4 regions of the Bradyrhizobium sp. PUT101 genome follow, and region 1 is predicted to be linked to each of the others. Evidence: riboswitches for the same ligand, from Rfam matches in the RefSeq annotation. Region 1 holds a riboswitch; each other region holds the start of a gene.
The links. A riboswitch is a leader RNA that binds a small molecule or an ion and turns the genes downstream of it on or off. The one in region 1 is predicted to bind cobalamin.

Region 1 (4,949 bases):
CAGCGACGTCACCCAGCTCGCGTCATTCTTGCGCGGAAAGTTGAGAAAGCCGTTCAGCGCGACGAACACGTCAGCCGGCGCGCTGGCGGTGGCGGCTGCATCGACCTTGACGCCGACCTGCTCGAGCTTCTCGAGCATGGCCATGGTCACGAAGCCGCCTTGCGACCAGCCGGCGAGAAACAGCTTCGTCGTGGTGAGCTTGAGATGATCGAGCACGGCACGGCTCGCGACCAGCATGTCGTAGGTCGCCTGCTGGTGGCTCGCCTTCACCATGTAGCCTTCCGGCTCCGACGACGTTCCCAGCCCGAAATAGTCGGCGCCGACCACGACATATCCCTGTCCCGCGAACTGGGCGATCATCAGTTGGGTTTCGGGTGACTGCTGCGGAAACGAGGGAACCTCCTGCTTCCCATAAACGGTGCCGTGCTGATACGACACCATCGGGAACGAGGTGCCGCTGTCCTCTGGGATCGCGAGCAGACCAGACGCGATCGTCGGCTTGTTGCCGCGCTCGGGCACGACGGACGAATAGGTCACGCGATAGAGGCGGACGGCATTGCGCGCCGGGCTATAGACTGTCGTGATCCCGGTGAAGGCGGGCGTATCGACCTGCAGGATCCTGTTGAGCTGATCGGCATCCCAGCGCGCGATGCGCTGATACGCGATGCTGGCTGATAATTTGACGACTTGGCCCTCCTGCGCCTGGGCGGAAACCCCCACGAGGAGTTGGAGGAGAAGCAGGAGAGAAAAACGCCAAGCCGGCTTCATGCAAGAGACCCGTGGAACGAGAAGGTGACAGGCCTACAGAGGTTCGGTTGAGATTGTGTTGCGCCGGGCCTCGCGCAATTCGGAAACCAGCCTGTCCGTGCGCTATTGTCGCAGCTCGGTCGCGACACGCGTTCGCAATCTCGCGACATGTCTGCCCGAGTTTTGCCTTTCGCCTCACCCTTTCGGAAGAGGGCGCAGGGAAGACCGGGCGCCGGCTGGCACCCATAAGACCCCCGTGCTGAACGAATGCACGCGCAATGCACAGGGGAGACACAGGGCAGCCGAAACCCGGCCTTCCCTGCGCGATGGTTTGACGGCCTATGCCGCGCTCTCCCGGGAGCCGAGTTCCTTCTGGCCTCCCTCGCCTCGACGAAATTCACGGCATCGCGCCGGTTGACGCGAGTGACGCCTTCGCCAGGGCTTGACCGTAGCAACGACGGCCAGGACCACACGGTTTCGCCGTACGCAGGCCATCCGGCTTCGCCAAGAGGCTCCGCCGGACATGGGCGCCGTCCGTCTTCGCGGTCCGCGCCATGCTCACGAGGTTCATCCCGCCCTGCACGCAACAAACCGCCTTTAACGCCGCCCGCGTCCACCGCAACCCAGCCCGCGTTCGTGACGACGTACGACCGCCCCTCTGGTGGGCTGGGATGGCCGGCACATACGACAAATCCGAATTTCGGTAAAGTGGAATATTTTCGAGGAGAGGGGTTGACAGCGGATTGGTGTTTCGCCCGACGCCGCCCGGTGGACGATCGGCGCGTCGCCGATGACGGTGCGACGCGCTGAACTGTCTCGGGGCAGCCAGTTGACAGCCCTTCGCAAATAAAACTAGGGTGACTGCGACGGTTCTCCTTCGGGAGATCAATAGGGAATACGGTGCGGGGATCCCCCAACGCCGTGGCTGCCCCCGCAACTGTAAGCGGTGAGCCTTTCGCCAAACGCCACTGGGCCTGCGAGCTTGGGAAGGCGGCGACAGGCAACGACCCGCGAGCCAGGAGACCTGCCGTCAGTCGTGGTCACACGCGAGCACATTGGGCGGGGTGTCCTGGTGGGTGTTGAGCTGTCTTCCTCTTGAGGCAGCGGCCAAACTGCGTTCGCGGTGACGTGCCACGTTATCGCGAGTCTATTGATGACCTCCCGTACAATCTTCGCGCCACAGCATCGCCGCGCGTTGCTCCGTTCAGTTGCATTCTCCTGCCTCGTATTCTCCTGCCTCGTGTTGTCGACGGATGGCTGGGCACAGTCCGAAAGGCCGGCCCAGACGCTCGATCCTGTGGTGGTGCAACCGCCAGCGAGGCCACCGAATGCTCGCAGCACCCGACGTAGCGATGCAACGCGCCTCGCGCGCTCACGCCAGCAGCGAGGCGTAGCTGCCGACACGCGTGCTCCGACTGCCAACCCGACGGGTCCCGAGTTCGCCGCACCGACGCTCAACCTAACCGGCGCTAGCACGGCCGGTAGCCGACTCGGCTTGACGCGACTGCAGACGCCGGCCAGCGTGGAGGTGATCTCGGCCGAAACCATTTCTGAACGCGGCCAGCAGAACATCCTCGACGCGGTGACGCAAAACGCCACCGGCTTCACGGCGAGCCCGGCACCGGGCAATGGCGGAGTCTCGTTCAATACCCGCGGCTTCACGGGCCTTGGATCCGTCATGACGCTATACGACGGCACCCAGCTCTATATCGGCGCCGGGACGGTGACGTTTCCGTTCGACACGTGGTCGACCGAGCGCATCGAGGTGCTGCGCGGCCCTGCATCGATGATGTATGGCGCGGGTGCGGTCGGCGGCGCCATCAACATTGTTTCGAAACTGCCGCTGTGGATCCCTCGCAACCAGGCCGAGATGTCGCTGGACAGCAACATGACGCGGCGAATCGCGGTGGACAGCGGCGGTCCGGTGAGTAAGGACGTCGCCTATCGTATCACCGCCACCGGCAACATGTCGGACGGCTGGGTCGATCGCGATAATACCTCCAATGCCGCACTTCATGCCGTGGTTCAGGTTAAGCAGAACGAAGACGTCATCTGGACGCTGTCTACAGATTACGGTGACCGCAACCCGTCGCGCTACTTCGGCACGCCGCTGATCAACGGCAGGCTGGATGAATCCCTGCGCTTCAAAAACTACAACGTCAGCGACAGCCACATCCGCTACCAGGATAGCTGGAACCAGGTGAAGACCGATTGGCAGATCACCGATGGAATCTCGGTCCGGAACACTCTTTACTATTTGAACTCCAAGCGACACTGGAAAGACGTCGAAAGCTACGCCTACAATCCTGCCACCGGGCTCATCAACCGAACCAGCTATATCGAGATTTTTCACGATCAGCAGCAGCTCGGCAACCGCATGGACGCGAAGTTCCGTGGGCATGTCCTTGGCATGGCCGATGAGTTCGTGGCGGGCTTCGACGTCAACCGCATCAATTTTACTCACACCAACAATTCACCCTACGGCGGCTCGTCGTCCGTCGATCCATTCGATTTCGTTCCAGGCGTATTCAACAGCCCGAACGCCACAGTTCCCGGTTACGGCAGCGTAACCAACCAGTACGCGCTATTTGCCGAAAACAGGCTGTCGGTCACCGAGCAACTGTCGTTCATTGCCGGTATCCGACAGGATGAACCGACAATCACGCGCACTGACTACGTCACGCCCGCAAACAGCTTCGAAAAATCGTTCTCCTCGACAACTTGGCGCGCCGGCGCGGTCTATACACCCCTCAAGGACCTCGCTTTCTATGGCCAGTATGCCACTGCGGTCGATCCGGTCGGAGGGCTGATCTCACTGTCCTCCGCAAACAAGAACTTCGACCTCGCCACCGGCAAACAGATCGAGATCGGCGTCAAACAATCGTTCTGGGGCGGCCGCGGCGAATGGACCTTGGCCGGTTATGAGATCGTGAAGAACAACCTGCTGGCACGCGATCCCAACATTCCTTCACTGACCGTCCAGGTCGGCCAGCAATCATCACGCGGTGTCGAAGCCTCGGTCGGCTTCCTGCTCGATTATGGTTGGCGAATCGATGCCAACACCGCCTTCCTGCGCGCGAAATATGATGACTTCGTGCAGGCGGTCGGCGGCGGAAGCGTGAACTATGCCGGCAACGTACCTGTCAATGTACCGCAGAACGTCTCCAATATCTGGGCGACCTGGGCGTTTGCACCGAACTGGTCGGCCAATGCGGGCGTCCAGATCGTCGGCAAGACCTACGCCGACAACGCCAACACGGTGACACGCCCGGCCTACAACATCGTCAATGCAGGCGTGCAGTGGAAGCCTGATCTCAACACCACCGTGTCGTTCCGCGTCTACAATCTTTTCGACGAGGTGTATGCGACCTCGGGCGGAACCACTCAGTGGCTACTCGGCATGCCGCGCACGGCGCAGATCGCCGTCAACGTGAAATTCTAACCGTGGCACGCACCATGAGACGCGCGCTCCGGCGGTGGCTGTACATCGGCCATAGGTGGGTCGGCATCGTCACCTGCCTGTTCTTCGCCATGTGGTTCATTTCCGGCGTCGTGATGATGTACGTCGCCTTTCCCGGCCTTTCCGACAAGGAAAGGCTGGCAGCCCTTCCCGACATTCAATGGGAGAAGGTGGCGCTGTCGCCGGACGAGGCGATGAAGGCGGCAGGCGCCACGCGGTATCCGCGCGATCTCCGGCTTTCCATGCTGGCCGACGAGCCGGTGTATCGGATCACCGGCTGGGACGGCAAGCGGCAGGCGATCTCCGCAGCCGACGGCCGCGTCATCACGGACGTTTCCGAACGGCAGGCGCTCGCGGTCGCGCAACATCATCCCGCCAGTAGATCACCGCAACTCGAAGCCATCGTCGATCGCGATCAATGGAGCGTAACGGCCCGATACGATCCGCTGCGACCGCTTTACCTCATCGGGCTAGGCGACAATGCCGGCACCAGGCTCTATATCTCCTCGCGTTCCGGCGAGATCGCGCTCGACACCAATCACACCGAACGCGTCTGGAACTGGCTCGGCTCGATTCCGCACTGGATCTACCCGACCGTATTGCGCAAGGACGGGCCGTTGTGGCGGCTCGTCGTGCTTTGGATCTCCGGTATCTGCCTGATCATCGGCGTCACCGGGATCTGGATCGGCGTCCTTCGCGTGCGGCTGAAGCGGCGCTATGCGAGCGACAGGATCACGCCCTA
Region 2 (4,949 bases), 1.4 Mb from region 1:
GGAATGTCGACGAAGGCATAGACGTCGGCGACCGTGTAGGCCTTCATCGTCACGACGTTGGCATCGGTGTTGTAGCGGTCGCCGACGTGGCGGCCGGTGATGCCGAGCTCCACCGGCCAGGGTGTGAAGAACCGATACGACGCGCCGGCATTGGCCACGATACGCGGCACGTTCGGCGGCGTGTTGCCGGAGAACGAGCCGCCGGCGAAATCGTAGTCGGCATAGCGGGCGTCGACATAGGCGATGTTGCCCCATAGCCGCAGCGGCTCGATCGGCCGCACCGCCGCGGCAAATTCGACGCCCTTCGACTCCTGTCGTCCGGCAATGTTGAGCTGCATGCCGCCGGCCGCCGCGTAGACGTTCTTGCGCAGGATGTCGTAGGCCGAGAACGACCATTCCGCCCTATTGTCCCAGAACAGATGCTCGACGCCCGTCTCGTAGGTGCGCGCGGTCGTCAGGTCGAGCGGCTGGGTCGGCCCAAGCAGGAAGATGTTGTTGGCGGCGATATCGGCGCCGGTGGCGTACTGGCTGAAGAAGGTCAGGCCGGGAACGGCCTCCCAGGTGTAGCCGATGCGGCCGGTCACGGGCGCCCAGTCTTTCGTGAACGGAAAGCCTGCCTTCTCCTGCCCGCTCACGTTGGTCGAATTGCGGTCGAGCCCGATGTGCTCGACGCGGAGGCCGCCGACCAGCGCGAAGCTGCGCGTGAGCTTCAGCCGGTCCTCGAACGAGAGCGCTTCGTTGTCGATGCGCGCGGTCTGCTGCTGGGTCGTGAGCAGGCCGTAGTAGCCGCGATCGGGATCGACCAGCGAAACGGAATCGCCTGGAAAGTTTGCCGCGCCAGGCCTGACGAAATCGAGATAGCTTGACGAGACCGTCGTGACCAGGCGGTTGTCAAAGCCCGCGACATTCGTGTCCCAGATCAGGTCGGTGATGTTGCCGACCAGACGCTGGCTGTGCGCGACATAGAAGCGCTCGCGATCGACCAGGTTCGTGGTGGAATTGAACGCCTCGATCTCGTTGTTGAACCAGGTCCGCTCTGCGCCATAGCCATAGGCCTGGCTCTTCAGCGTCAGGTCGGGCGCCAATTTCAGCTCGAAGCCGCCGCGCAGCCACACTTCCCGCGCGACGTTATGGTTGTCGAGGACGTTGTAGTTGGTGTTGAAGGTGCGGTCGTCGATGGTGACGGCACCGAGATTCGTTCCGTTGTAGTTCGAGACGTAATTGCCGGAGACGATCCCCGTCGTTGCATGCGAGCCGCTGAAGGCGATCGGCACCAGCGGCGCGCCCCAATAGGCCTTGGAGCGATCCTCGCGGTACTCGATCGCGCCCCAGATCTTGAGACTATCGGAGACGCGGTAATTGAGCTGGCCGGACGTGCCGAACGTCTTGACGTTGGTGTCGTCGGCAAAACCGTTGAGGGCGGAGCGGAAGATGTCAAAGCGATAGTCGAGGCCCTGCACATTGGTGCTGCCGCCCGAGCCGTAGTGCGCGCGGAATGAGTTGAGCGAGTCCCAGGAGAAATCGGCTTCGTTGCGGATCGGTCCGGTGTGCGGCTGCTTGGTGACGAAGTTGATGGCGCCGCCGGCGGCGCCCTCGCCCGAGATCAGCGAGGCCGGGCCTTTGAGGAATTCCACGGCTTCCAGATTGGCGGTATCCACGATCCGCGAGGTCATGTTCTGCGGGCCGATCTTGATGCCGTTGTAGAGCGTGTTGATCTGGCTGTTGGTGAAGCCGCGCATGGAGAAGGCCGCGGGCTCGGCCGGATTGTCGCCGGAGGTGACGCCGACGGCACCCTGCGCCACCTCTGAGACCGTTCGATAACCCTGCTCGCGCATGGTGTCTGCGGAGATCACCTCGACTGTTGCCGGCGTTTCGCGCACCGTCAGGCCGAGCCGCGAGGCGCTTTCGGCCACCACATTGCTGTTGAGCGGCGTCTGCGCCGTCGCAGCTGGCGCGCTGGGCTTGGGCGGAGCCGATACGGTCGCTGGCCGGCGCGCAGCTGCACGGCGCGCGCGCTGCGCTTCATGGCCGGCTGGCTTGGCCTGCCTGCGAGGTTGGGCCGGAGACACTTCGACCGGCGGCAGCGGCTCGCGGGCCTGTTGCGCCAGGGCGACGGGAAGATCAGCGGCCGCAAAGGACGTGAACGCAGCAGAGGCGAGCAGGAAGCGGCTCGGCCGTAAGATACAGATGGAAGACACGATGCGAAACCTCGGCATGACGTCAGTGGCACGTCACAGCGAACGAGGTCTCATCTATTGGCCTTTCAGGCCGTCCGATGAAGCCGAATGTCTGTACTCCCCGACCGACATCTTCGCGTGCGACCACGGCTGACGGCAGGTCTCCTGGCTCGCGGGTCATCACCGCTTCGTCGCCTTCCCGGGACCGAGGACCCAGTGGCTTGTGACGAAGGATTATCCGCTTACAGTTGCGGGGGCAGCCGCGGCCTTGGGGACAACGTCCCCGCACCGCATTCCCTTTTCATCCCCTCTCGGGGAAACCGTCGCGATCATCTAGGAATACCATCATGACAGAGTCAATGCGCCAGTTGCGGCGTTGTGACCACAGCGACCAACTTCCTTGGAGATGAGCATGGAAGGCGAGACCTTCCTCTGGCTGATAAGGCACGCGACCGTCGAGGGCGTGGCGGGGGCGATCCATGCTGCTGATGCGCGGGCGGATCTCGGCGATCACGCATCGCTGGTGGCTCTGCGGCAGCATTTGCCGCCGGATGCCAGCAGCTATGCCAGCCCGTCGCGGCGCACGGTCGAGACGGCGCGCGCATTGGGGCTCGAACCGGAATTGGTCAGCGAATTCCGCGAGCAGGACTTCGGCGACTGGACCGGCCGTCGGCATGACGAACTCGCCGCGACCGGTGGCGAGACTTACGCGCAGTTCTGGCAGGATCCGGCGCACGAACGGCCGCCGAACGGCGAAAGCTTTGCGGATCAGGTCGCCCGCGTCCGGCTGGGTCTGTCGCGGATCGGGGCCGGATCGGCAACGCTTGTCGTGCATTCCGGCACCATCCGCGCCTCGCTCTGCATTGCACTGGACTTGACGCCGCAGGCCGCCTTGCGCTTCGTGATCGATCCGCTGTCGCTGACCCGGATCGACCGCCTCGCGGCGGGCTGGCGTGTCGTCTCCGTCAACCAGCGCGTGGCGTGAGCCGCATCAGGCCGGGCGATCCGGCACGTTGGCCTGCGCGAAGGTCGTCATACTGTTGTGAAGCGCGCAGGCCAATCGGACCAGCGGCAGCGCGATGGCCGCGCCCGATCCCTCGCCGAGCCTGAGATCGAGGCTGATCAGCGGCTGAACGTTCAGCGCGCGCAACACCAGCCGATGCCCCTGCTCCGCCGATTGATGCGAGGCGAGCTGGAACGGCTGGCAGGACGGATTGAGACGCGCCGCCGCCAGCGCCGCGACGGACACGATGAAGCCGTCGATCAACACGGGAATGCGGGCTTGCGCGGCCGCGATCATCGCGCCTGAGATCGCCGCGATCTCGAGGCCGCCGACGGCGCACAGGATCTTCTCGACCGAGGCCCCGGCGACGCCGTGGCGTGCGATCGCCGCATCGATCACCCGTGCCTTGTGCGCGCGGCCGGCCGCATCGACGCCGGTGCCGCTGCCCGCGATCTCCCCGGCGCTCACGCCAAGCAGGCTCGCCGCGATCGCCGCTGAGGTCGTGGTGTTGCCGATGCCCATCTCGCCGAGGATCAGGAGATCGGGCTGACTGGCCTCGGCGCGCACCACCGCGCGCTGGCCTGCCTCGAAGGCAAAGGCCAGGTCCGTGGGCGTGAGCGCAGGCTCGACGCTGAAATCGCGCGTGCCGCTGCGCGGCTTGTCGGTGACGACGCCCGCCATCTGCTCCTGGGCCAGCGTGCCGGCATCGACCACCTCCAGGCTCGAACCCAGCTCACGCGCCAGCACCGAGATCGCCGCGCCGCCGGACGCAAAATTCGCCATCATCGCGATCGTCACGGCTTGCGGATAGGCTGACACGCCCTGCGCGACGATGCCGTGATCGCCGGCAAAGATGATGATCGGCACCCGCGAGGCGCGGGGCTGCTCGGTCGCCTGCAAGCCCGCAAGCTCGATCGCGAGCTGCTCGAGCCGGCCGAGCGCGCCGGTCGGCTTTGTCAGCTGCGCCTGCCGCGCAATGGCCGCCTCGCGATGGACCGCGGAAACCTCGGGGCAGTTCTGGTAAACCCATTCGGGAAGCATGCGGCCTCGCTTACGCCCTACGCTTGAGAATATAGCTGTCCATGATCCAGCCGTGCCGCTCGCGTGCTTCCTGTCGCGCGATCACGATGTGCGGACCGACCTCGGTCAGCGCGCCTGACATGATGATCTGATCGGGCATGCCGAGATAGGCGCCCCACCAGATATGCAAACGCTCTGGATCGAGCGACTGGAACGCCGTGCCGCCGTCGAGCATCACCACCACGGTATCGACACCTTGCGGCCAGCCGCCGTCGCGCAAGCGCCGCCCCGTCGTAACCAGGAACGGCTCGCCGATGTCGTTGAGCGGCAGCGCATGCGCCGCACACAGCGCCTGGATCGAGGTGATGCCGGGTACGACCTCGATCTTCGGCAACGGATTCAATCGCCGCGCAATGCGCAGCGAGGAATCGTAGAGCGACGGATCGCCCCAGATCAGCAGCGCAACCTTGCCCTCACCTTCGAGATGCCTCGCGATGGTCTGCGACCAGGTCGCGGCAACCGCATCGTGCCAATCGTCTACGCCTTTGCGGTAATCAGCTTCACCGGCGTCGCGCACGGGAAGGTCGAATTCGGCGATGGCCGTCTTGTCGCTGGTGAGCACGTCCGCGCAGATCGTTCGCCGGAGATCAGCGAGATCGGACTTGGCAGCCCCCTTGCGCGGGATCATGACGAGATCGGCCGCGTTGATGGCACCGATCGCGGCGCGCGTGAGCTGCTCGGGATCGCCG
Region 3 (4,949 bases), 1.4 Mb from region 1:
TGACGGCAGGCTGTTCCGGCCACGCCGCCAGCCGGCCGCGAACGCCGCAAGATCGGAATCCGAATACGAGAGCACCACGAGATCGGCCGGGTCCTGGCCGATGTCTCTTGGTGTCGCGGTCTCCTCGAGACCGCGGCTCTCGCGGAAAACGACGTGCATCAGATACCAAGTCCTGACCTGATCGCGGCCTCGTCGATATCGCCATGCTCGCCGATCACGACGAGCTTTGACTGCCTGATACCCGCGCCCCAGGGCTTGTCGAACTGGTGGCGCACGCGTTCGCCGACCGCCTGCAGCAAGAGGCGCATCGGCTTGCCCGCGACCGCGATATAGCCCTTGGCGCGCAGCACGTTCTGCTCGCGCGCCAGACGCTGGACAGAGGCGACCAGCGCATCGACATCCGTGACTTCCGGAAGATCGATCACGACGGAAGCGAAATCGTCATGCTCGTGCTCCTCTTCGCCGTCATGATGCGAGGGGCGCGCGGCGAGATCGTTCTCTGCAGCAGCGCCAAGGCCGAGAATGACGCGCGCATCGATCGCGCCGTCGGTGACGGGGAGCATCGGCACGCGGCGCGGCATCTCGGCGGCGATCGCCGCCTTGGCAGCTTCGATGCCGGCGCTGCCCGCAAGATCAGCCTTGGTCAGCAGCACGATGTCCGCGCAGGCGATCTGGTCCTCGAACACTTCCGACAGCGGCGTCTCATGATCGAGATTCTCGTCCCCCGCGCGCTGCGCTTCGACGGCAATCGGGTCCGGCGCGAAGCGGCCGGCCGCAACAGCCTCGGCATCGGCCAGCGCGATCACGCCGTCGACGGTGATGCGCGATCGGATCTGTGGCCAGTCGAACGCCTTCAGCAGCGGCTTCGGCAGGGCCAGGCCCGAGGTCTCGATCAGGATGTGATCCGGCCGGACCGGGCGCGCCAGCAATTGCTCCATGGTCGGGATGAAGTCATCGGCCACCGTGCAGCAGATGCAGCCGTTGGCGAGCTCGACGATGTTCTCCTCCGGACAGTTCGCGTCGGCGCACGACTTCAATATCTCCCCGTCGACGCCCTCGCTGCCGAACTCGTTGACGAGCACGGCGAGCTTCTTGCCATTCGCGTTGGCGAGCAGATGCTGGATCAGCGTGGTCTTGCCGGAGCCAAGAAAACCGGTGACCACCGTGACCGGAACTTTTGCGAGCGAGTTCATTCGGCGGCCTCCGGCACGATGGCAATGGGGGGAATGCGGGCAAGCGACTGCTTGCGGAAGATTTCCGGGCGGCTACGCCAGGGCACGAGGCCATCGGGCGCGGCCGCATAGGCCGCTGCGCCTGCGACCACGTCCTGCGCATTCGTCTCGGAGAGACGGCCATAGACATAGGACCAGCGGCCGGGCGCGCTGAGCGCGACCGAGCAGCCCTGGCTGCAGGCCGACAGGCATTCGACGGGAACCACATCGACGCCGTCGGGCACGCCGGCGTCGAGGATCGCGCCATGCAATCGCTTGCCGGGCGTCGTCTCGCCCTCGCCAAGCGTCTGGCCGCCGCGGCAGGTGATGCAGACATGAAGTGTGACGGTCATCGCCTCTTCCAGGATAAAGAGCGGGAGGCGAGAGGCACACGGACCCTGACTCAAGAGGCCGTTTCCCCGTCGCGGAACACCCCGTCCGCCGGTCCAAAACTCGTCCGCGCTGGCAGGTCTCCCGGCTTGCGGAGCAGGGCTTTGCCCTTCGATCCCCGCCTTCCCGATTCCCGCGGGAATCAGTGGCTTCGGGCATCTCTCCGGTCACGGTCGCGGGGGCGGCTGCATTTTGGACCCAATCTTGCGGATTCGGACCCTATCGCATTCCCTCTTCGCCTGTCGTAGGACAGGAACCAACGCCGGGCCACCATTTGCCGGTGGCTGCCACTTGTCAAGCCGAAGGAATGGTACGATGACGCCTGAACCGGATACCCGAACGGGCGAGGAAACCGACGCCCGGCACGCCCAAAAGATGGCGAAGAAGAAGGCCGCCCGCGACAAGATCATGGCGACCAAGAGCGGCGAAAAGGGCCTGATCATCGTCCACACCGGCGCCGGCAAGGGAAAATCCTCCTCGGCCTTCGGAATGATCGTCCGCTGCGTCGCCCATGGCCTGCCCTGCGCGGTCGTGCAGTTCATCAAGGGCGCCTGGGACACCGGCGAGCGCCGCCTGCTCACCGGCCATTTCGGCGATCTCTGTCAGTTCCACGCGATGGGCGAAGGCTTCACCTGGGAGACGCAGGACCGCGCCCGCGACATCGCCGCCGCGCGCGCCGGCTGGGAGAAGGCCAAGGAACTGATCCTCGATGAGAGCTTGCGCATGGTCGTGCTCGACGAGATCAACATCGCGCTGCGCTACGATTATCTCGACATCACTGAGGTGGTCGACTTCCTGACCACGCAGAAGCCGCCGATGACGCATGTCGTGCTCACCGGCCGCAACGCCAAGGACGAGCTGATCGAGATCGCCGACCTCGTCACCGAGATGACGCTGGTGAAGCACCCGTTCCGCTCCGGCATCAAGGCGCAAGCCGGCGTCGAGTTCTGAGACTCGTCGGCGATGACGCGCGCATTGATGATCCAGGGAGCCGGCTCGGACGTGGGCAAGTCGCTCATCGTCGCCGGCCTTGCGCGTGCCTTCACGCGGCGCGGCCTGCGCGTGCTGCCCTTCAAGCCGCAGAACATGTCGAACAACGCGGCCGTCACCGTCGATGGCGGCGAGATCGGCCGCGCCCAGGCGCTACAGGCGCTCGCCGCCGGCGTCGAGCCGCACACCGACATGAACCCGGTGCTGCTCAAGCCCGAGACCGATGTCGGCGCGCAGGTCATCGTTCACGGCAAACGCATCGCGACGGCGCGTGCGCGCGACTACGCCGCGATGAAGCCGTCGTTGATGGGCGCAGTGCTGGAGAGCTTCGAGCGGCTGAAGGCGCGCGCCGATCTCGTGCTGGTGGAAGGCGCCGGCAGCCCGGCCGAGGTGAACCTGCGCAAGGCCGACATCGCCAATATGGGTTTTGCACGCAAGGCCGACGTGCCGGTCGTGCTGGTCGGCGACATCGACCGCGGCGGCGTCATTGCCCAGCTCGTCGGCATCAGGGCGGTGATCGATCCCGAGGACGCCGCGATGATCCAGGGCTTTGTCATCAACAAATTCCGCGGCGATCCCACGTTGTTCGACGACGGCTACAGGCTGATCGAGGAAAAGACAGCCTGGCGCGGCTTCGGCGTGCTGCCCTGGTTCGCGCGTGCCGGCGAGCTGCCGGCCGAGGATGCGCTCGGCCTGCGCGATGCGCGCAAGCCGGGCCAATGCAAGATCGCCTGTCTCGCTCTGTCGCGGATCGCCAATTTCGATGATCTCGATCCGCTCAAGCTCGAGCCGGGCGTCGATCTCCTCATGGTGCGTCCGGGCGAAGCCATTCCCGGCGATGTCAGGCTCGTCATCATCCCGGGCTCGAAATCCACCCGCGGCGACCTCGCCTTCCTGCGCGCGCAGGGCTGGGACATCGATCTGCTCGCGCACCACCGCAGGGGCGGCCATGTGCTGGGCCTCTGCGGCGGCTACCAGATGCTCGGGCACAGCATCGCCGACCCCGACGGCATCGAGGGCCCTGCGGGCGAGACACCGGGCCTCGGACTTCTGGACGTGAAGACGGTGATGAGCCCGCAGAAGACGCTGACGCGGGTTGCGGCCGTGCACGCCGCCACCGAGCAGCCGATCGAAGCCTACGAAATCCATATCGGCCGCACCGACGGCCCCGATCGCGCCCGCCCGTTCGCGAAGCTGAATGGCGAGCCGGAAGGCGCGATCTCGCAGGATGGCCGCGTGCAAGGCAGCTATCTGCATGGCCTGTTCACGTCGGATGATTTCCGCAGGGCGTTCCTGGCCAGGCTCGACATTCCCGCAGGCGACGAGCCCTATCGCGCCAGGGTCGAAAGCGCGCTCGATGCCCTCGCCGATCATATCGAAACCCATCTCGACGTCGAAGGCCTGCTTGCGCTAGCGCGCTAGGACCTCGGCAAAGCGCGCCCATTCGTCTTCGCTGCCGGGAAGCCCGAGGCGCAGCCATGTCGGTTTCTGCGCAAAGACGCGCGACCAGATTTGGCGACGCGCAAGCTTCTCCTGTGCGGCACGCCCGTCAGGCGTTTCGTACAAGCGAAACAGCGGCGTGCCGCCGACAAGCCGCCAGCCTTGCGCCTGCGCCATGTCGTCGAGGCGGCCGCAGTCGCGCGCAAGCCGCGCGGACGTGGCCTCGGCCCAGGCCTGGTCACGCAAGGCGCGACAGCCGATCGCGATCGCCGCTCCCGAGACCGGCCATGGACCAGACATCGCCGCGAGCCTGGCGACGTCTGCGGCATTGCCGATCGCGAAGCCGAGGCGCAGGCCGGCAAGGCCATAGAACTTTCCGAAGGAGCGCAGGATCAAAAGTCCCGGCCGACCCGCTTCCGGAGCGAGCGACGACTGCGGAACGGCATCCGCAAAGCTCTCGTCGACGACGAGACGGCCGACGCGCGGCAGCATTGCCAGCAGATCCCTTGGCATATGATTCCGGCCGTCGGGATTGTTGGGATTGACGATGATGGCGAGATCCGCGCCCGCCAACGCGTCAAGCTCCGCGACCTCCCGGACATCCCAGCCTGCAGCCGACAGGACCCCTGCATATTCATTGTAGGTGGGCGCGAGGATGCGGGCGCGACCAGGCGGCGCCAGTTGCGGCAGCAATTGAATGGCGGCCTGCGCGCCGGTCATCGCAAGGACCGGTGCGCTGGTGCGGCAGGCCTGCTGCGCAGCCCGATGCAGCGCCTCGATCTCGGCACGCGACGGCAGCGCGCTCCAAGCATGCAAGCTCACCTCACCCACCGGATAAGGCAGCCGGTTGATCCCGGTCGACAGATCGATCCAGTCCTCCGCGCGTCCACCAAAACGCTGCTGGGCCTGATCCAGATT
Region 4 (4,949 bases), 3.0 Mb from region 1:
CATCATCGACAAATATATCGGCGACGCCATCATGTCCTATTGGGGCCCGCCCTTCGTCGAAGAGGACGAGCAGGCGCTGCTCGCCGGGCTTGCCGCCATCGAGATGGCCGACCAGGTGCCCGCGCTGCAGAAGCAGCTGCCCGATCTGCTCGGTATCCGCGCCATGCCCGCGCCGTGCGATCTGCGCATCGGCATCGCCACCGGCGAGGTCCTGACCGGCAGCATCGGCTCCGAGCTGATGATGAGCTTTACCGTGATGGGCGATGCCGTGAACCTCGCTTCGCGGCTGGAGGCCGTCAACAAGGTTTACGGCACCCGCATCCTGATCTCGCAGGCGACTGCGGACGCGATTGGATCGCGCCTCGAATTGCGCGAGATCGACCGTCTGGCGGTTGCGGGTCAGAGCGCGCCGCAGGCGATCTTCGAGGTGATGGCGAGACTGGGCGCACTCACCGATGCGCAAGTGAGCCTGCGCACGCACTATGTCGAAGGTCTCGCCGCCTATCGCGCCCGGCGCTTCGACGACGCTCGTGCCGCCTTCAACGCGGCGCTCGAGGCGGTCCCCGGCGACGGCCCCTCGCGCGCGATGCTCGGCCGCATCGCGCAGTTCGCGGCCAATCCGCCGGATGCCAATTGGGATGGTGCCTGGCGGCTCGAGCAGAAATAGGCTGCCGCGGAAAAATTGATGCTACCCCATAACGATGTTCGCTGTGACCTATTCCTCGGGTTTAGGTTTGGTGTCCTTGTGGCGTTTGATGGGGACACGCCGATGACAGAACTTCAGGACAGGCTGGAACGGTTCGAGACGCTGACTGCCGAATGCGAGCTGATCGCCAAGCTCGCCACCGACAGCACCAAGCGCGAGTTCTATCTGAGGCTCGGGGAACAGTATCGCCAGCTGGCGGTGGATATTCGGCAGGCGATCGCGACGACGGCCGCGGCCTGAGACCGGCTGAAATCCGTTCTTAACATTTAGCGCGCATTCTCGCAGCACGCGGGCATCGCCGATCGGCGGTGGCTCGTGGTGGCCGGGGTTCGTTGCGATGCAGCGCACCTCGCGAGTGTCATCGTGCTGTGCCTGACAGGGCAGGTCCCATGCGCTTCGTTGCCGTGATCATATTCGCGCTCATGACGGCGGCCTGCGACCAGGAGCGGGACATCACCGGCTCGACGACGTCGACCTGTCCGCTACGAAACTACAACTACAATCCACGCGACATGAACCAGTGCGTCAACGCCTGCAGATCGTGCGATCGCGGCACCACGGTCACCTGCACGACATCCTGCACCCTCAAGGGGGCTCGCTGAGCGGATTACCTTCTGCCTTGCGAGGCGTCGCAACGCGCGATCCCCGGCTCCCCAATCGTCCTCGCCGTCTCGACCTGATAGGGTCGATCGGAGCAGGGGGACATCGGATGAAATTCGCAAGCTTTGAAATCGACAACGCCGGAGGTCTCGTGGGAACGGCGAGCAGCGCGCAGGCTTCCAGCGAACGTGGCGTCGACGGTGCCGAGGCACCGGAACGATTCACATAGGATAGTCATTGGAAGCAGTGGGCAGGACGCGGAGTCCAATGGAATGGGTATGCTCGATCCCGGCCGGTTCCTGGTATCGTGCTCGCATTGCGATGCCTGGCCGATGGCCGCCAACGTGAAACGTTCAAGCTGGTCGGCATCCCCGCATGAGGTCCGTTTCGTCTGCACGCGCTGCCGGCGCGAAGAGACCGCGATCGTCTCGGCCTCCGGCGAACTGACGCCGATCAAGCGCCTCGACGCTCCGCCGCGGGATGTCGCTGTGGCCTGGGCTCAGGCCCAGCGCCCGCGGGGGCGAACGTAGGCGGCGCAGGGCATTGCTCGATTCGTTGTGGAGCCGGCCGATCGCGTCTGCGGCCAAGATGCCAGCGGTCGATTGACTCCCGGCCTGGGCGCCCCGTAGATTGGCCGCTGGCGGTTCTCCTCATGGAGATCAAAAGGGAACGTGGTGCGAGATGTCCCAAGGCGGGATCTTCTCAATGCCATGGCTGCCCCCGCAACTGTAAGCGGTGAATCTCTCGTCCTATGCCACTGGGAATTTCGGTCCTGGGAAGGCGACGCAGAGGTAACGACCCGCGAGCCAGGAGACCTGCCGTCAGCCGTGGTCACACGCGAGGATGTCGGTCGGGGAGTACAGACATTAGCTTCACCGGAGCAATCGATCGCTCCGCCGTAAAGCCTCGTTCGCTGTGACGTGCCACTGACGTCATGCCGAGGTTATGATTTTGTCCCGTTTTGTCACTGCCGCCAGGCGCTGCTGCGCCGGCATCGTTGCGGCCGCTTCCTTCTATTCGCTCGATCCCTCCATCGCCCACGCGCAGCAGGCCGGTGCCGAACAGCTGCCGCCGGTCGAAGTGACCCAGCCTGACGATCAGAGCCGTACGCGGGCCAGGGCGGCCGGCGATGGCGATGCGGTGAGGCGCCGGGTGAGCCCGAATGGTGCGCCGGGCGGGACCGGCTCGTCCGGCTCGGGCAGTGGAGCGGCCGCCGGCAATGACGGCATCGTCGGCGCGGCCACGACCATCATCACGGCCGCAGACATCGCCCATGCGCCGTCGCAAACGCTGGCCGAGATCATCGCGACGCAAGTACCGGGCGCCCAGATCACGACGTTCTATGGCGGCCAGATCGGTGCCAAGACCAGTGTCGATCTGCGCGGCTTCGGTGCCTTCGCCACGGCCAATACGCTGGTGCTGGTCAACGGACGGCGGCTGAACGACATCGACATGGCGCAGGTGGATCTCTCCACGATCCCGCTCAATGCCATCGAGCGTATCGAGATCACGCGCGGCAATTCCGGTGCAGTGCTGTATGGTGACAATGCGGTTGGCGGCGTCATCAACATCGTCACCAAAAACGGCGTCGGCGGCCCGCCCGCGACAGCGCGCATCGAGGCCGGTTTCGGCTCGTTCAACGCTGGGCTCGGCAACGTCTCGACCGCGCTCAATTCCGGTCCGTGGTCGACCTCGTTCCACGGCAATGCCGTCAGGACCGACGGCTACCGCGACAACAATCGCTATTCCCAGGAGAACGGCGTCGGCAACCTGAACTACACGATGCCTGGCCTGACCGCCTTCCTGACCGTCACCGGTGACAATCAGGAGCTGCGACTGCCGGGCGGCCGCACCGTGGATCCGTCGATCGGTCTCGACGAGCTCGCGACCAACCGGCGAGGGGCCGGCACGCCCTTCAACTACGCCAACCAGCAGGGTTTTAGCGCGACCGCCGGCTTCACGAAAACCCTGGTCAACGGCGTCGATCTCATCGTCGACGGCGGCCTGCGCGACAAGAAGCAGCAGAGTGCGTTCTTCTCGAGCCCGACGCCGGTTCCGGCTTTCTTCACGTCGACCTATGTCGAGGCCGATCTGACGACATGGTCGATCACGCCGCGGCTCAGCGTGAAGAGCCTGCTCTTCGGAATGCCGTCGCAGTTGCTGACCGGCGTCGACTATTACGATGCGAGCTTTCAGCAGAACCGCGGTGCCGGCCAGGGTCTCGCCCCCTGGCACAATTACGTCCTCAGGCAGCAGACGGTTGCTGGCTATGTCCAGCACACACTGGCCGTGACGGCTACGACCGACATCTCCTACGGCTCCCGGGTGCAGAACATCGGCCTTTCGGCACGTGACGATTTTGATGCGGCGGCTCCGTTCAACGCCGACATCGGCGCGCTCCCGCTCAGGAGCGACGAGACGCAATATGCGCTGCACCTCGGTGCCGAGCATCGTCTCAATGAGACCGTCGCGCTGTTCGGCCGGGCCGCGCGCGCCTTCCGCACGCCTGATGTCGACGAGCGGGTGTCGTCGGGCCCTTCATTCGACCCGTTCTTCAATCCGCTCCCGCAAACGTTCCGGCTCAAGACCCAGACCTCGCAGGACATCGAGGGCGGGCTGCGCATCAGAGGAGGCGGACTGCAGATGCAGAGCAGTCTCTATCTGATGGACCTCGCCAACGAGATCCATTTCAATCCAATCCTGTTCTACAACACCAACCTGGATCCGACCCGCCGTTACGGCTCGGAGACCAGTGTCTCCTATCGCATCAACGACGCCCTGCTTGTGCGTTCCGGCATGGCCTATACACGGGCTGTCTTCCGCGAAGGCGTCTGGGCGGGCAACGACGTGCCGCTGGTGTCGCGCTACACCGCGAGTGCGGGCCTCACCTGGAACATCTGGCAGAACTATCTGGTGCTGGACGCCACCGCGCGCTTCTGGAGCGAGCGTCGCATGGATAACGACCAGGCCGGAACCCAGAAGCCGATTCCCGCCAACGGCACCATCGACCTCAAGCTCAGCGGTCAATTTGAGCGCTACTTCTGGTCGCTCAGCGTCAACAATGTGCTGAACGCGCTCTACTACGATTACGCCATCGCAAGCACCTTCACGGACGGTCGCTTCAGCGCCTATCCGCTGCCCGGTCGCACCTATCTGCTCAAGGCCGGCGCCACGTTTTGATTTTGCTGGAGCTGTCACAGGCCCCCCAAACGGACTAGAGTTCGAAGAGAAAGAGATCATCATGGCTCTCAACATCCTGCGGTCCAACGACGACGGCTTCCGCCTCCATCCGGTGGCGCCGCGTCTTGCGCCGATGTTCGGCTTCGCGCTGTTGACGGTGTCGTGCGCGCTCGCGAGTTTTGCGTTCGCCTGCGCGACGCCGTTCGCGGCTTTCGCCGTCGTCGCGGCTGCGATGCTGACGCTGCGTCCGGCGCTGCTCGTCGTCACCGGCGCCTGGCTCGTGAACCAGACGATCGGCTTTAGCGCGTTGCATTATCCTATCGATGGCAGCAGCATCGCCTGGGGTTTCGTGATCGGCGCGGCTGCGCTCCTGGCGACCGCAGCGGCGTCGGGCGTGCTTCGCATGCTGCCGCAGGGCCGCACGCCGCTCATGCTCGCGATTGCGTTGTTTGCCGCCTATGCG

Region 2: it holds a riboswitch for cobalamin, as region 1 does, so the genes downstream of both, ACSHT2_RS32355 (TonB-dependent receptor) here and ACSHT2_RS25905 (TonB-dependent receptor) in region 1, are expected to answer to the same signal.
Region 3: it holds a riboswitch for cobalamin, as region 1 does, so the genes downstream of both, ACSHT2_RS32270 (DUF1636 family protein) here and ACSHT2_RS25905 (TonB-dependent receptor) in region 1, are expected to answer to the same signal.
Region 4: it holds a riboswitch for cobalamin, as region 1 does, so the genes downstream of both, ACSHT2_RS04270 (TonB-dependent receptor) here and ACSHT2_RS25905 (TonB-dependent receptor) in region 1, are expected to answer to the same signal.

Annotation. Positions count from the first base shown of each region.
Region 1 is NZ_CP197207.1:5,365,374-5,370,322, reverse strand. Features, by position in the region: partial or broken gene ACSHT2_RS25910 (alpha/beta hydrolase family protein) at 1-768, opposite strand, end outside; cobalamin riboswitch at 1,598-1,793, shown strand; gene ACSHT2_RS25905 (TonB-dependent receptor) at 1,901-4,189, shown strand; gene ACSHT2_RS25900 (PepSY domain-containing protein) at 4,204-4,949, shown strand, end outside.
Region 2 is NZ_CP197207.1:6,786,795-6,791,743, reverse strand. Features, by position in the region: gene ACSHT2_RS32355 (TonB-dependent receptor) at 1-2,216, opposite strand, end outside; cobalamin riboswitch at 2,316-2,517, opposite strand; gene ACSHT2_RS32350 (histidine phosphatase family protein) at 2,590-3,162, shown strand; gene cobT (nicotinate-nucleotide--dimethylbenzimidazole phosphoribosyltransferase) at 3,169-4,221, opposite strand; gene cobF (precorrin-6A synthase (deacetylating)) at 4,232-4,949, opposite strand, start outside.
Region 3 is NZ_CP197207.1:6,769,361-6,774,309, reverse strand. Features, by position in the region: gene cobN (cobaltochelatase subunit CobN) at 1-159, opposite strand, end outside; gene cobW (cobalamin biosynthesis protein CobW) at 159-1,193, opposite strand; gene ACSHT2_RS32270 (DUF1636 family protein) at 1,190-1,564, opposite strand; cobalamin riboswitch at 1,659-1,877, opposite strand; gene cobO (cob(I)yrinic acid a,c-diamide adenosyltransferase) at 1,917-2,552, shown strand; gene ACSHT2_RS32260 (cobyric acid synthase) at 2,565-4,013, shown strand; gene cobD (threonine-phosphate decarboxylase CobD) at 4,002-4,949, opposite strand, start outside.
Region 4 is NZ_CP197207.1:875,872-880,820, reverse strand. Features, by position in the region: gene ACSHT2_RS04290 (adenylate/guanylate cyclase domain-containing protein) at 1-667, shown strand, start outside; gene ACSHT2_RS04285 (hypothetical protein) at 770-946, shown strand; gene ACSHT2_RS04280 (hypothetical protein) at 1,096-1,308, shown strand; gene ACSHT2_RS04275 (hypothetical protein) at 1,579-1,836, shown strand; cobalamin riboswitch at 1,931-2,143, shown strand; gene ACSHT2_RS04270 (TonB-dependent receptor) at 2,258-4,486, shown strand; gene ACSHT2_RS04265 (hypothetical protein) at 4,548-4,949, shown strand, end outside.